DNA from 3 places in the Gilvimarinus sp. 1_MG-2023 genome. Region 3 is predicted to be linked to each of the others. Evidence: predicted binding sites of a transcription regulator. Region 3 holds the regulator's gene; each other region holds the start of a gene.
The links. The regulator LexA, encoded in region 3, represses DNA repair genes until DNA is damaged. The targets are predictions, from matches to a motif close to ACTGTNTNTANANACAGT.
Positions count from the first base shown of each region.

Region 1 (4,194 bases), 110 kb from region 3:
CACAAGCAACTGTTCACGGAAATTTTTACCACAGTACTCTGAGTGATTTGGATATCTTCCAAAAGGTCTTTTGTGCCAGTCGTTAACAACCCGAATTGTGTGGCTGTTCATCTTCTATTCCACCTTTACGTTCCACTGGACAAGTGTTCCAGGGATTGAGGTTCCATAATCTTTAATCGAGTGTTCTTGTTCATCTTGGCTTTGTTTGTGATGCCAATGATAGCGCCCACTGCCGCTATACACCCATAATTCTCCAGTGGGGTTTTGTTTCACGAGCTCGTGCATACTAATACTTCCCTGCCCATGTTTTTCTTCGTTTCTGCGGTTTTTCCCCGCAACCATCGCTATGCCAATTGTATTTCCATCGCTTGATAGTAACGACTTCAGTCTATCTGAGGGTAGTTTTTTCCTAAGTTTAGACACTGCCCAGTGTTCGTCGCCAATAGTCCGAGGTATTCCGACGCCAAAATCGTAAATAGCCAAAAATAGTTGCTGATCGAATACACTACAGATCGCCCACCATCTCCTGCCTTCAATGCTGAGATCAGCTAATAGCTCCTCAGGATACGCATGGTCCTTAACGTTTACAAAAACCTCTGAAAGTGCGTCACCAAGGGCACTTTCAACCTCAGGGGACAAATCACCGTATACCTTCTGCTGGATATGATCGATTATTTGGTCGTGCGGAGGAACCTCGGTTGTATTCCCAGACATGATTGGCAACTGCTGAGAATTAACGTCTCTATTGATGGGCGCTCGACCTAGCAAGAGGTCTATTATACCACTTGCCTCTACTACGGTTTTTACCCGGCCTCTAAGGGATCTTATTGAAATCCTGATTAACTTACGATCAGTTCGGTCAAGAATAGTTTCAAGATGGGCGTACAAGACAATAAGTGCTTGAACATGAACATGTATACAACGACCAAATTCGAGCCTTATATTTTCCTTAAGGCTCCATTTCCCTATATCTTCCACTAATCTGAGCACTGCTGAATGATCCTTGGTTCCGTCTAGCTGCAGATAACGAGGGACACTAATGACGACGCCTTCTTGTACCTTACGCGGTACATAGTATCTGTCGGGGTTATAATTCTTCCCCTTCCTTGCAAAGTTCCTGGCCTGGCGAGCAAGTTGGAACGATGGTTGTCTTTTATGAAATACCTTTTTCAAGGGCTCTAAGACTCCATTATAGAGCTATTCTGGTAAGTAAGACCCAATCACAACCCCGCAAATATGCAGATTCTCAGTGATATCAATGGGAGGGTAATCGGTATTAATGGCCTTCAGGTACATCCGGCCGGCATCTTCAAAGTAGGTTTTGAAGGTGTATTTTCCATTGGGGGCACGGGCAACAACACGGGCCCCGTTGGTGACCTCTTTGTTGGGGTCCACGTAGATTACCGTGCCATGAGGGTAGGAGCGGGCACCCGGCACTTTCGCGGTCATAGAATCGCCTTCAACACGCAGCGCAAAGGTTTGCTCGCTGGCATTGTTAGGCAGGGGGAGCCATTCTTCTGCATCCCCAGGGGCGAACTGATCGGGGCTCTCGCACCAAGCCCCTGCTGAAATCCAAGAGATAAGCGGTATCCTTCTCGCGATATCGATTTTTTCGGCATTGTGTATAGCGGAACTGTCGCTTAAATCGTTGTTTGGTGCAAGTGTTTTATCTCCTGTACCGCTCATTAAGTATTCAACAGACGTGTTTAGCTTTCGAGCTAAAGCCTCGAGCCGTTTGTATCGCGGTTGCGCACTCTCGTTTTCCCATCCGCTGACTGCGGATTTCGCGATTCCAAGATACTCAGCGATTTGGTCCTGAGTGAGCTTCGCTTGTTCGCGCTTTTCTTTAATTCGACTTCCGATAGTACTCATATTTGATAGGCCTGGTAGGAGCAGACTTATAGTGATCACTTAGTACAGTAAAGCTTAACACTTGACGGTAAAGCAAAACTGAACAACAATGTACAAAAATACTGTACTTTCGAGGTTCGGAAATGCTCAGAGATACCATCAAACGGGCTGGCGGCCCGACCTATGTCGCTAATTTACTTGGTTTAACCCGAGGCGCTATTCACTACTTCATCAGCCGAGGAAAGGTTCCGGCGGAGCACTGCCCAATAATCGAGAAAGATTCAGGTGGTGCTGTTCGTTGTGAAGAACTGAATCCCGATGTTGATTGGTCATATCTGCGTACCCCTTCAAGCCAAGAAACGAAAGCTGCCAGTTAACCCTATAAGGGTTTTCACTGGCTCGCATGAAAGTCTGATCACATGCCGGAGTGTTACAGCATGAATAAATCGCAAAATCGGCTGGCGATTCTTCGTCGGTATATGGATGCCTGGGCAGAGTTGCCGCGGCACAACCGCAGTTTAGTTGCGGAAATCATTTATGAAAAATTCCAAGAGCTGGGACTAGGAGAGCATATCGCCGGTACCGGTGTGGAGTTTTCCAGTAGCGACGATTACCACAAGGATATGCGCGTTCGCGGGCAGAAACTTTGGCGTTGGATCGGTGCTTACGAAGAGGCCAAGCCGCAACCAGACAAGCTTTGGTACCTGGAGCAAGTGATTGTTGCCGCGATGCCTGAACCACTGCGTGTGGCTTACACCAGCGAGGTCTATTTGGCTGCTCAGCTGAGCATCGGTATCGACCACAGCACTGATTCAACGTGTCCTGCCAAGATCGCCCGCACCCTAATCAAAGAGAACTCAGAAGCTCAAGCCGCGGTTGTCGAGCTGTCCCGCGATAGCTCTCAAGGGGATATCGATACGGCTCTGAAAGAGCTACGGGAAAGCAGTGCAGCGACCCGGGCGGCAATCAATGCACTGGAGCAAATGCGCGAGGGTAAGTGATGGCTAGGTACCGAAAGGTAGACCCGCGAATTTGGAACGATGCCAAGTTTCGTGAAATCAGTGACGATGCAAAACTCGTTTTTTTTATGCTTTTGACTCATCCAAACATGACCGCTTTGGGGGCAATGCGGTCGACTGTTTCTGGTTTAGCGGAAGAGCTTGGATGGGAAACGGAAGCCTTTCGGAAAGCCTTTCAGGAAGTCTTGTCGAAGGGTATGGCAGAGCATGACCAAAAGGCTTGTTTGATCGCTTTGCCAAAATTCATTCGGTACAACCCGCCGGAATCCCCAAATGTGGTGAAAGCATGGGAGCAAGCTCTTGATTTACTTCCCGAGTGTGAGCTTAAAACCCGCGTCATTGCTGGTGCGAGAGACTTTATCGAAGGCAAGTCCAAAGGCTTTAAGGAAGCCTTACCGGAAGCCTTCGCGAAGAGTATGCCTAAGAGTATGCCTTATCAGGAACAGGAGCAGGAACAGGATAGAAATAGAAATATAAATATATCTACGCGAGGAATTTCTGAATTCGATGTGTCGCGTTTTGACCCCAAAAATCACGGCTCAGGAGAATTCACCGATTACGATTTGGACGCCCCCCTGAACCAAATCACTCAGGAGTTTTTGTTGTACCACCGAGAGGTTGGAACCGTTGCGAACTTCGACCACTGGACACGCTTGTACCGCGGTTGGGTGCAGCGCCGTGCCTTGCCACCGAAAGTCACGGAGCAGGCCCATGATTGAATTCCACATACCCGGCAAACCCCAGGGCAAGGGCAGGGCGCGTTCGTTCCTGATGCGCAATGGCAAGATTGGCCACCACACGCCTGAAAAAACCCGCAGCTACGAGGGCATGATTCGCACCCTCGGGATGCAAGCGGTCGGCGACACCCAGCCCACTGAACAACCTATCGCGTTAACCCTGACGATCGTGATGCCGATTCCTGCCAGCTGGCCCGCCTGGAAGCGAGAACTTGCCGAGTCTGGCCGATTGCTGCCCACCACCAAGCCGGATAGCGACAACGTTGAGAAGGCGGTCAAGGACGCGCTGAACGGCGTGTGCTGGCGCGATGACGCCCAGGTGGTATCTGCCGATAAAAATAAATTTTTTGAGTCACCAGACCTGCCCGTGGGTGTTCACGTTGAAGTTCGTACTCTGGGTGAATACCCCGCACAACTCAAACGCAAACCGGAGGCCCCGCATTGGCCAGCCAGTACGAAATTATTGATCTGATCGGCCGCGAGAATTTTTTAAAACTGGCTCGTAAAAAATCAGGCCAGAGGATTTATATCCACGCTCGATTGACCGAGCAAAGCGAGCTTGTGCAGCTGCTTGGGTGGGAAATGGC
Region 1 covers NZ_JAUOSC010000005.1:49,136-53,329, forward strand. Annotated here, with positions in the region: gene Q4563_RS07995 (STAS-like domain-containing protein) at 1-111, opposite strand, end outside; gene Q4563_RS08000 (hypothetical protein) at 115-1,173, opposite strand; gene Q4563_RS08005 (LexA family protein) at 1,198-1,872, opposite strand; gene Q4563_RS08010 (helix-turn-helix domain-containing protein) at 1,995-2,228, shown strand; gene Q4563_RS08015 (hypothetical protein) at 2,289-2,852, shown strand; gene Q4563_RS08020 (hypothetical protein) at 2,852-3,589, shown strand; gene Q4563_RS08025 (RusA family crossover junction endodeoxyribonuclease) at 3,582-4,079, shown strand; gene Q4563_RS08030 (hypothetical protein) at 4,049-4,194, shown strand, end outside.
Region 1: Q4563_RS08005 (LexA family protein) is a predicted target of LexA. The motif match lies at 1,960-1,977, and genes of this name have one in related genera.

Region 2 (4,194 bases), on a different contig from region 3:
GACTGTCGAGTGCCACCAGAGTGGTAGCGGCAGATTGATTCGAGCTGGTTTTAGTGACCTGTAAATGATGGTGCCCCTTGCTGGCAACCTGCGCTAAATGGGTAACACAGAAAATTTGCCCGCGCTCGGATAAGGTGCGCAGCAATTGACCCACCGTATCCGCTGTGGCGCCGCCGATGCCGACATCGACTTCATCAAAAACCAAGCTGGCCAAGGTGCTATTTTCTGCTGCCACTACCTGTACCGCCAAACTAATGCGCGATAATTCACCGCCCGAGGCAACTTTAGCTAAGCTACCCGCAGGTTGGCCCGGGTTGGTGCTGATCAAAAATTCCACATCTTCCAGCCCCTGAGCCGCCGGTCGATCATTACGGTCAGAAAAGGCTAGGCTGAGTTTGGCGTGTTCCATAGCCAGTTGTTTGAGGTGTTGATTTACTTGCTGAGCGAGCCGTTTACCAGCCTTTTGGCGCGATTGGCTAAGGGATGTTGCCAGCGCGCGGTAATGGCTCTCGAGCGCGTTTACCTCGCTTTCAAGTCCTTGTAGTTTTTCATCGCTGACGTCCAGCTCGCCCACCTCTTGTTGTAGCTCCATGTGTAGCTCAAGAAGGTTCTCCGGCTGAACTCGGTGCTTGCGGGCGATGGTGTAAATAGCCGTTAGTCTGTCGTCAATCTCGGCGATGCGGGCCGGATCCATGGCGAAGTCACCGGAGAACATGTCCACACTGTTCAGCGCCTCGGTTACTTGTATTTGGGCGTCTTGCAGCATTTGCTCGGCCTCGTGCAGTGCGCTCGGCTTATCTTTCAAGCTGGCCATCAACTGCAATGCTCGCCCCAGCCCCACCTGCAGGCCAACCTCCTCGTTACCCAAGCAATCACTGACTTGCCCCGCCGTTTGCAGCAATTCCTCGGCATTGGCGAGGGTGTGGCGCTCGCTTTCCAGGTGTGCCAATTCACCTTCCTTGAGGCTAAGTTGGTCTAACTCTTCAACTTGGTAGGCTATTAATTGGTGGCGGGCATTGAGCTCTTGAGTATTGGCCCGCAAAGAGTCGAGCGTTTGCGCTTGCTGTTGCCACTGTTTAAACGCTTGTTTTACCTCGCCAGCCAAGCCGGTGTGGCCCGCGTATTCATCCAACAAACGGCGGTGGTTGTCTTTGACCAGCAGTGACTGATGCTCGTGCTGGCTGTGGATGTCCATCAGCATATTGCCCAGTGTTTTTAACTGGGTGAGAGTGGCGGGGTGGCCGTTTATATAAGCCTTGGAGCGCCCCTCAGCGGTGACCGTACGCCGCAGTAAGCACTCACTGGGGGCCTCGGCTTGCTCCAGATCGTGCTCTACCAGCCAGTGACGGGCACGCTCGATGCGGGTTAAATCAAAAGTGGCGCTGATGTCGGCTTTGCGGGTGCCGCGTCTCACTCGGGTGGCATCGGCCCGGTCGCCCAGTGTTTGCCCCAGAGCTTCCAGCAGTACCGATTTTCCCGCACCGGTCTCGCCGGTGATAACTGTCATGCCGGCTTTAAGGTCTAAATCGAGTTGCTCGACCAGAGTAAAGTTCTGCACGCTCAAGTGAGTCAGCATTGTGGGCTCCGTTGGCTACGAATATCTGTTTATTTATACAGTATTCTTGGCGATTCTGCCACCAAATGCAAGCCAGCCCTTGAAAACCTGTAATAGGGCCCCACATTCGCCTTAATTGTTAAATGAATAAACCTGAATGAGGCACATAACGGTGACAGATCAAGACCAGAACGATCAGGTAGATCCAGAAGCGGTAGAAACCCAGCAGCCCGAGGCCGAACAGGCCGATGGTGCGGTGGATGTCGATATCTCCAGTTTGCAAAGCCAGTTGCAAGATTTAACCGCGGCGCTGGCCAATGCTAAAGAGCAAACACTGCGAGCCCATGCGGAAACCCAAAACGCCCGCCGTCGCGCCGAGGCCGATGTAGAGAAGGCGCACAAGTTTGGTCAGGAGAAAATTGTAAGCGATTTGCTGCCTGTAGTGGACAACCTGGAGCGCGCGTTGGCGAGCATCGATACCGAAGACGAAAACTTTAAAGCCGTTGTCGAAGGTGTTGAGCTGACCTTGAAATCGTTTATCGACACCTTAATAAAACACCAGGTTGAGCCGGTAAATCCTGTGGGTGAACCGTTTGACCCGCAGTTGCATCAGGCTATGTCGATGATCGATAACCCCGATGCCGAACCCAATACCGTGCTGGAGGTGTTCCAGAAAGGTTATACCCTGCACGGCCGGTTAATTCGGCCCGCCATGGTCGTGGTGGCCAAGGGCTAAAGCACCACAAATTGTAAGGTTTTTTGCCTACAGGGTCTTGAAATGCATGTAAGTGCGCCCATATAGGCATTAACGACTAAATGAGCCGCCTAGCGGTAACCACAATACACAAAGCGTTTGGCCGACGGCAAAGTCGTTGCTCTAAAGAGCGATAGCGGCCGGCGCAATGAACAGCTTCAGGAGACTGAATTATGGGTAAGATTATTGGCATCGACTTGGGTACCACCAACTCGTGTGTAGCAGTACTGGAAGGCGATAAAGCCAAAGTGATTGAAAACTCAGAGGGCGATCGCACGACCCCCTCGATTGTAGCTTTCACCAACGACGGCGAAACGCTTGTGGGCCAGAGCGCCAAGCGCCAGGCGGTAACCAACCCCGACAACACGATGTACGCGGTTAAGCGTTTAATTGGCCGTAAGTTTAAAGACGATGTTGTGCAAAAAGACATCAAAATGGTGCCTTACAAAATCGTTGAAGCCGATAACGGCGATGCGTGGGTAGAAGTGAAGGGCGACAAGCAAGCGCCACCGCAAATTTCTGCCGAAGTGTTGAAGAAAATGAAGAAAACCGCCGAGGATTACTTGGGCGAAGCGGTGACTGAAGCCGTTATTACGGTACCGGCTTACTTTAACGACTCGCAGCGCCAAGCCACCAAAGATGCCGGCAAAATTGCAGGCCTTGAGGTTAAGCGTATTATCAACGAGCCAACTGCGGCAGCACTGGCTTATGGTATGGACCAGAAAAAAGGCGACCGCACCATTGCCGTTTATGACTTGGGTGGTGGTACCTTCGATATCTCCATTATCGAAATTGCCGACGTTGACGGCGAGCACCAGTTTGAAGTGTTGTCGACCAACGGTGACACCTTCTTGGGTGGTGAAGATTTCGACTTGGTACTGATTAACTATCTGGCTGACGAATTCAAAAAAGAGCAGGGCATAGACCTGCACAGTGATCCACTGGCTTTGCAGCGTCTGAAAGAAGCCGCTGAAAAGGCGAAGATTGAACTGTCTTCCAGCCAGCAGACCGAAGTGAACTTGCCGTACATTACCGCTGATAATACCGGCCCCAAGCACTTGGTGGTTAAGCTGACTCGCGCCAAGCTAGAGTCACTGGTAGAAGATCTGGTAACCCGTTCGCTGGAGCCGGTAAAAATGGCCATTAAAGACGCCGGTGTCTCTGTTAGTGAAATTGGCGATGTTATCTTGGTGGGTGGTCAAACCCGTATGCCAATGGTGCAAAAAGCCGTCACCGATTTCTTTGGCAAAGAGCCACGCAAAGACGTTAACCCAGATGAAGCCGTTGCTATGGGCGCTGCCATTCAAGGCGCGGTACTGGCCGGTGACGTTAAAGACGTACTGCTGCTGGACGTTACCCCATTGACTCTGGGTATTGAAACCATGGGTGGTGTGGCTACCCCGTTGATTGAGAAAAACACCACCATCCCGACCAAAAAGTCGCAGGTGTTCTCAACCGCTGAAGACAACCAAACTGCGGTAACCATTCACGTGGTGCAGGGCGAGCGCAAGCAAGCCACTCAGAATAAGTCTCTGGGTCGTTTTGATTTGGCTGATATTCCACCGGCTGCACGCGGTATGCCGCAAATTGAAGTGACTTTCGACATTGATGCCAACGGTATTTTGAACGTAGGCGCCAAAGACAAGGCTACCGGCAAAGAGCAATCGATTGTGATTAAAGCCTCTTCTGGTCTGTCGGACGACGAGATCGATCAGATGGTGCAAGACGCCGAAGCTAACGCTGAAGCAGATAAAAAGTTCGAACAGCTGGTTACCTCGCGCAATACTTTGGAAGGTTTGATTCACGCGACCGAGAAAACCGTGACCGAAGCGGGCGATAAAGCTACCGACGAAGAGAAGGCGGCGATTGAAGCGGCTATTTCTGA
Region 2 covers NZ_JAUOSC010000019.1:27,028-31,221, forward strand. Annotated here, with positions in the region: gene recN (DNA repair protein RecN) at 1-1,576, opposite strand, end outside; gene grpE (nucleotide exchange factor GrpE) at 1,713-2,291, shown strand; gene dnaK (molecular chaperone DnaK) at 2,483-4,194, shown strand, end outside.
Region 2: recN (DNA repair protein RecN) is a predicted target of LexA. The motif match lies at 1,601-1,618, and genes of this name have one in related genera.

Region 3 (4,194 bases):
TTACAGCTGTACTACGTCGTCCGCCTGTAGGCCTTTGTCGCCTTTTTGTACCGCGAATTCTACGTTTTGCCCTTCCGCTAAAGACCGGTATCCCTCACCGCGAATACTTCGATAGTGCACAAACACATCTTCGCTTTCTTCACCACGGGTAATAAATCCGTAACCACGGGCATTATTAAACCACTTTACCGTTCCGGATAAGCGCTCAGACATACTGCTAACCTCATTATTTTTATTCATAAATACTGCAAATACTGCAAGTGGTCCCACACCACTGCGCACTGGCTTCATTTAGCCAATCCTTACTCTTTTTTACTTTATTGTGTGCAAATTGTCCACCATTCAGCCTGTTTTCATAGCTAAGAGGTGCTCTTTACATAGATTCCGGGCAAGTTACGCGACAATTCCCTGTCATCCATACCAAAACCAAACACATACTGATCGGGTACAGTGAGTGCCTCATAGTCGGCATTAATCACAGCGGGCTCAGCCAACACTTTGCGGGCCAGCACCATGCTTTTCACCTTATCTGCCCCCTGATTTATACAATATTCACGCACCTCAGCCAAAGTAATCCCTTGATCTAAGATATCATCTACCAGCAAAACCCTACGCCCGGCTAAATTTACCTGAGGGCGATGCAACCAGGTAAGTTCAGAGGCGGGTTCATTGCCCTGATAGCGGGTCGCGTGGACATAATCCACCTCGATTGGCAACGTCAGCTTGGGCAGCAAGGCCCCCGCCGTCACCAGTGCGCCTTTCATAATAACCAGCACGACAATAGGCTCGGCACAGTCACTGAAATCGCGATCAATAGCGGCAGCCACACCGGCAAGCGCCGCGTCTATATCCGCAAGTGTGTACAGGCAAGTTACACTCACTCTCCATTACCACTATTTACGCTGACGCCATCTGGCAAATGCAAAGTGCGTGTTGGGAAGGCACATTCAGCCTCATGCTCAGCCACGATTTTCAGGATTTTTAGCAATACATCCTGCTTAACTTCGTGATAACGCACCCAGTTCACCGTCTTAGTAAAGGTATACACAAAGAAATTCAGTGACGAATCCGCAAAGGCATTAAAGTTGACGATCAGGGTCTGATTGTTGTCAATTTCCTCGTGCTGCTCCAGCATAGCGCGAACTTTTTCGACAATAGCAGGCACTTTTTCGGCATCTTCGTAGCGCACACCAATGGTTTCATAGATCCGCCGGTTGAACATACGCGAGGGGTTTTCCACCGATATTTGAGTAAACGTTTGATTGGGAACGTACAGTGGACGCTTATCAAAGGTGCGTATGCGAGTCAGGCGCAAGCCTATCTCTTCAACCGTACCTTCTATTTCTTGATCGGGCGAGCGAACCCAATCGCCAACTTTAAAGGGGCGATCCAAATAAATCATCAAACCGCCAAAGAAGTTAGCCAATAGGTCTTTGGCCGCGAAACCAACAGCAATACCACCTACCCCGCCAAACGCTAACACACCTGAGATGCTGTACCCCATTGATTGCAGTAAGACCAACCCAGAGGTAATAACAATGGCGATACGCAGCAACTTTCCCACCGCCATCACCGTGGTAGGATCTGCCGTTTTACCCGATTCAGGGATAAGAAAATTTTTCTCACCGTATTTCACAAGCCGCACTAAAAACCAGCTCAGCAAAACAATGACACCCACTCGCAAGATTGAATCGGCGTACTGCAATACTGACTCTTCGGTTACATCGTGGGCAATTTCTGCCGCCCAAGACAACCCCACCAGCCAAATCAGCCAGCGCAGCGGGGCCATAGCAGCTTCGACAATGGTGTCGTCCCACCGGTTTTTTGACTTGTGGGCATGCTTTACGACGACCTTTAACAGTCGGCGTACAAAAGCTGCCAACAGCAAAGTGACAAACACCAACAAAAACACTTGCACCATCCACAGCTTTTCATTGGCAATCAGCTGCTCCACCCAAGTTTGCACTTGATCCATTTTTTCTCACCTTTCTGACCTACGGATACAGGGGACGCAGTATATCAACGCTGCCTATAAACTGCAGCCAATCCCACTCAACTCCATTAACTTTATAAATTTCAGTCACTTAGATCTACTACTGTTTGGTGTATCGAAAAACTCTTGCACCCGCACATTAACTGTATATAATTACAGATACTGTATAACCAAACAGTAAAACAACCGCCGGGCTAGTGAGCCGTTTATTTTTTAATAGGCCAATCACCAGCCACTGAGTAAATAGGGATGCTTATGCAAAACCTGACCGCACGCCAACAGCAAGTGTTTGAACTGATTAAAAGTTACTCTGAGGAGACAGGCTACCCGCCCACGCGGGCAGAGATTGCCCGTATGCTCGGTTACAAGTCGGCCAATGCAGCCGAAGAGCACATTAAAGCACTGGCCCGCAAAGGCGCTATTGAACTTATACCCGGTGCTTCGCGCGGTATTCGCATTCCTGAAACACAGGAAGGTCTGCCTATAATCGGCCAAGTGGCCGCCGGCAACCCTATTTTGGCGGAAGAGCATATTGAAGATTACTGTAAAATGCCGGCCGATTTTTTTAGCCCACGGGCCGATTTTTTCCTCAATGTGCGCGGCATGAGTATGCGCGATGCCGGTATTTTAGATGGCGACCTACTCGCAGTTCACCGTACCGACCAGGTGCACAACGGCCAAATTGTCGTTGCACGCATCGAGGAAGAGGTGACGGTCAAGCGCTTTAAACGCGAAGGTAATCGCGCCCTGATTGAACTCTGGCCGGAAAACCCCGACTTTGATGTAATTCGTGTGGATTTGCGCGATCAAGACTTCGCCATTGAAGGCCTCAGTGTAGGAGTGTTGCGCCGTGACTAATCTACAACTTAACCACAGCCAACAGCAGGAACAGGCCACCCTAACTGAGCTGGTGCTTACCCATGGCGCGGCGCAATCTTGGGCCATGGTCATGCCCATGATTGCTCACCTTAGCCACCAAAGCGACGGGCGCTGGCTAACCTGGATTACCCGCGAAACCATCCCCCATGAGCTGTTACAGCGCTACGACGTCGACACCACACGACTGCGCCTGGTGCACTGTAAAGACGATGAAAAGCAATTGTGGGTCAGCTGGGATGCTCTCGCCCTAGGTAACAGTCATACGGTGATTGCCAGCCCAGGAAAATTGGGCCGTCAGGCACTGGCACAGCTCGAACAAGCGGCCAATCAAGGTCATTGTCACGGATTGTTATTGCGCGAGAGATAAGCCTAGAGAAACGCCTAGGTGCATCTGGGTGTTGTGCGGCTAAATAGCCTTACTTTGAGCGCTGGATGCTTATCTATCAATTTTGATCACAGCGTCGGCCATAAAGGCTCGGGACAGGCTAATAATAACGTTACGGCGCCGCTCGGTAAGCGTTGGGGTTAATGCAGGGTGCGCTTATCGTAAAGCGCGGACTCTGTCTCTGTAGTGGCGGCCTCAAAGGCTGACTCATCATCTTCCGGCAGATCATTAGCCGCCTCCATACCCGCTTCAATCATTGCTTTGGCGATATCAAATTTACCATCGCGCATAAGCGTCAGAGATTCTGTGGAAAAACGGATAGACAATAAAGGCTCGCCCTCTTCGTCGGCACGCTGCAGTACAACATCGCCATTGGCCAATTCCACAATTTCAAACAAAGACGCTGACATAGAGACTCCGCCCAGAAATACCGAGCTTTCATAAATTAAACGGATAAGAGAGTGATTATACCAGAACTGGACTGATCAATAAATGTGCCGCTCGAACCCCTGCCAAATCACCGCTGGATAGCACTTTTTCTGGCTTTGGGGGAGTAGGTAATAAACTAAAGACCGGGCTAGTGGTTATAGAAATAGAACTGCAACCCAAGGCTTAGCATTCCACGCTGGTTTCGCGATGGCGATTCACCAACTCTTGAAACTGGCGGCAAAATTGAGCAATTAGCTCATCATCCAACTCAGGCAATCTCTGAGCGTCGAGGTTGGTCACCGCTATCGCATTAGCATCTATCGCAGAAACCTTGCCAGGCATGGCCCAGACATCATCATAGAGCCCGCGCAACTGGCTGAGCCAAGAGTTTGGTAGCTCAGCTAAATTACACAGCTCTTGTATTTCCGCTGGGTGCTTATCGAGTTGGCTGAGCGCTTGGGCTGCGTCGGTTTCACTCTTTAAGCCTTGTACGTATTTCACTCCGTAA
Region 3 covers NZ_JAUOSC010000005.1:158,542-162,735, reverse strand. Annotated here, with positions in the region: gene Q4563_RS08630 (cold-shock protein) at 1-213, opposite strand; gene Q4563_RS08625 (hypoxanthine-guanine phosphoribosyltransferase) at 360-881, opposite strand; gene Q4563_RS08620 (mechanosensitive ion channel family protein) at 878-1,975, opposite strand; gene lexA (transcriptional repressor LexA) at 2,249-2,851, shown strand; gene Q4563_RS08610 (cell division inhibitor SulA) at 2,844-3,239, shown strand; gene Q4563_RS08605 (hypothetical protein) at 3,398-3,667, opposite strand; gene Q4563_RS08600 (DUF6586 family protein) at 3,870-4,194, opposite strand, start outside.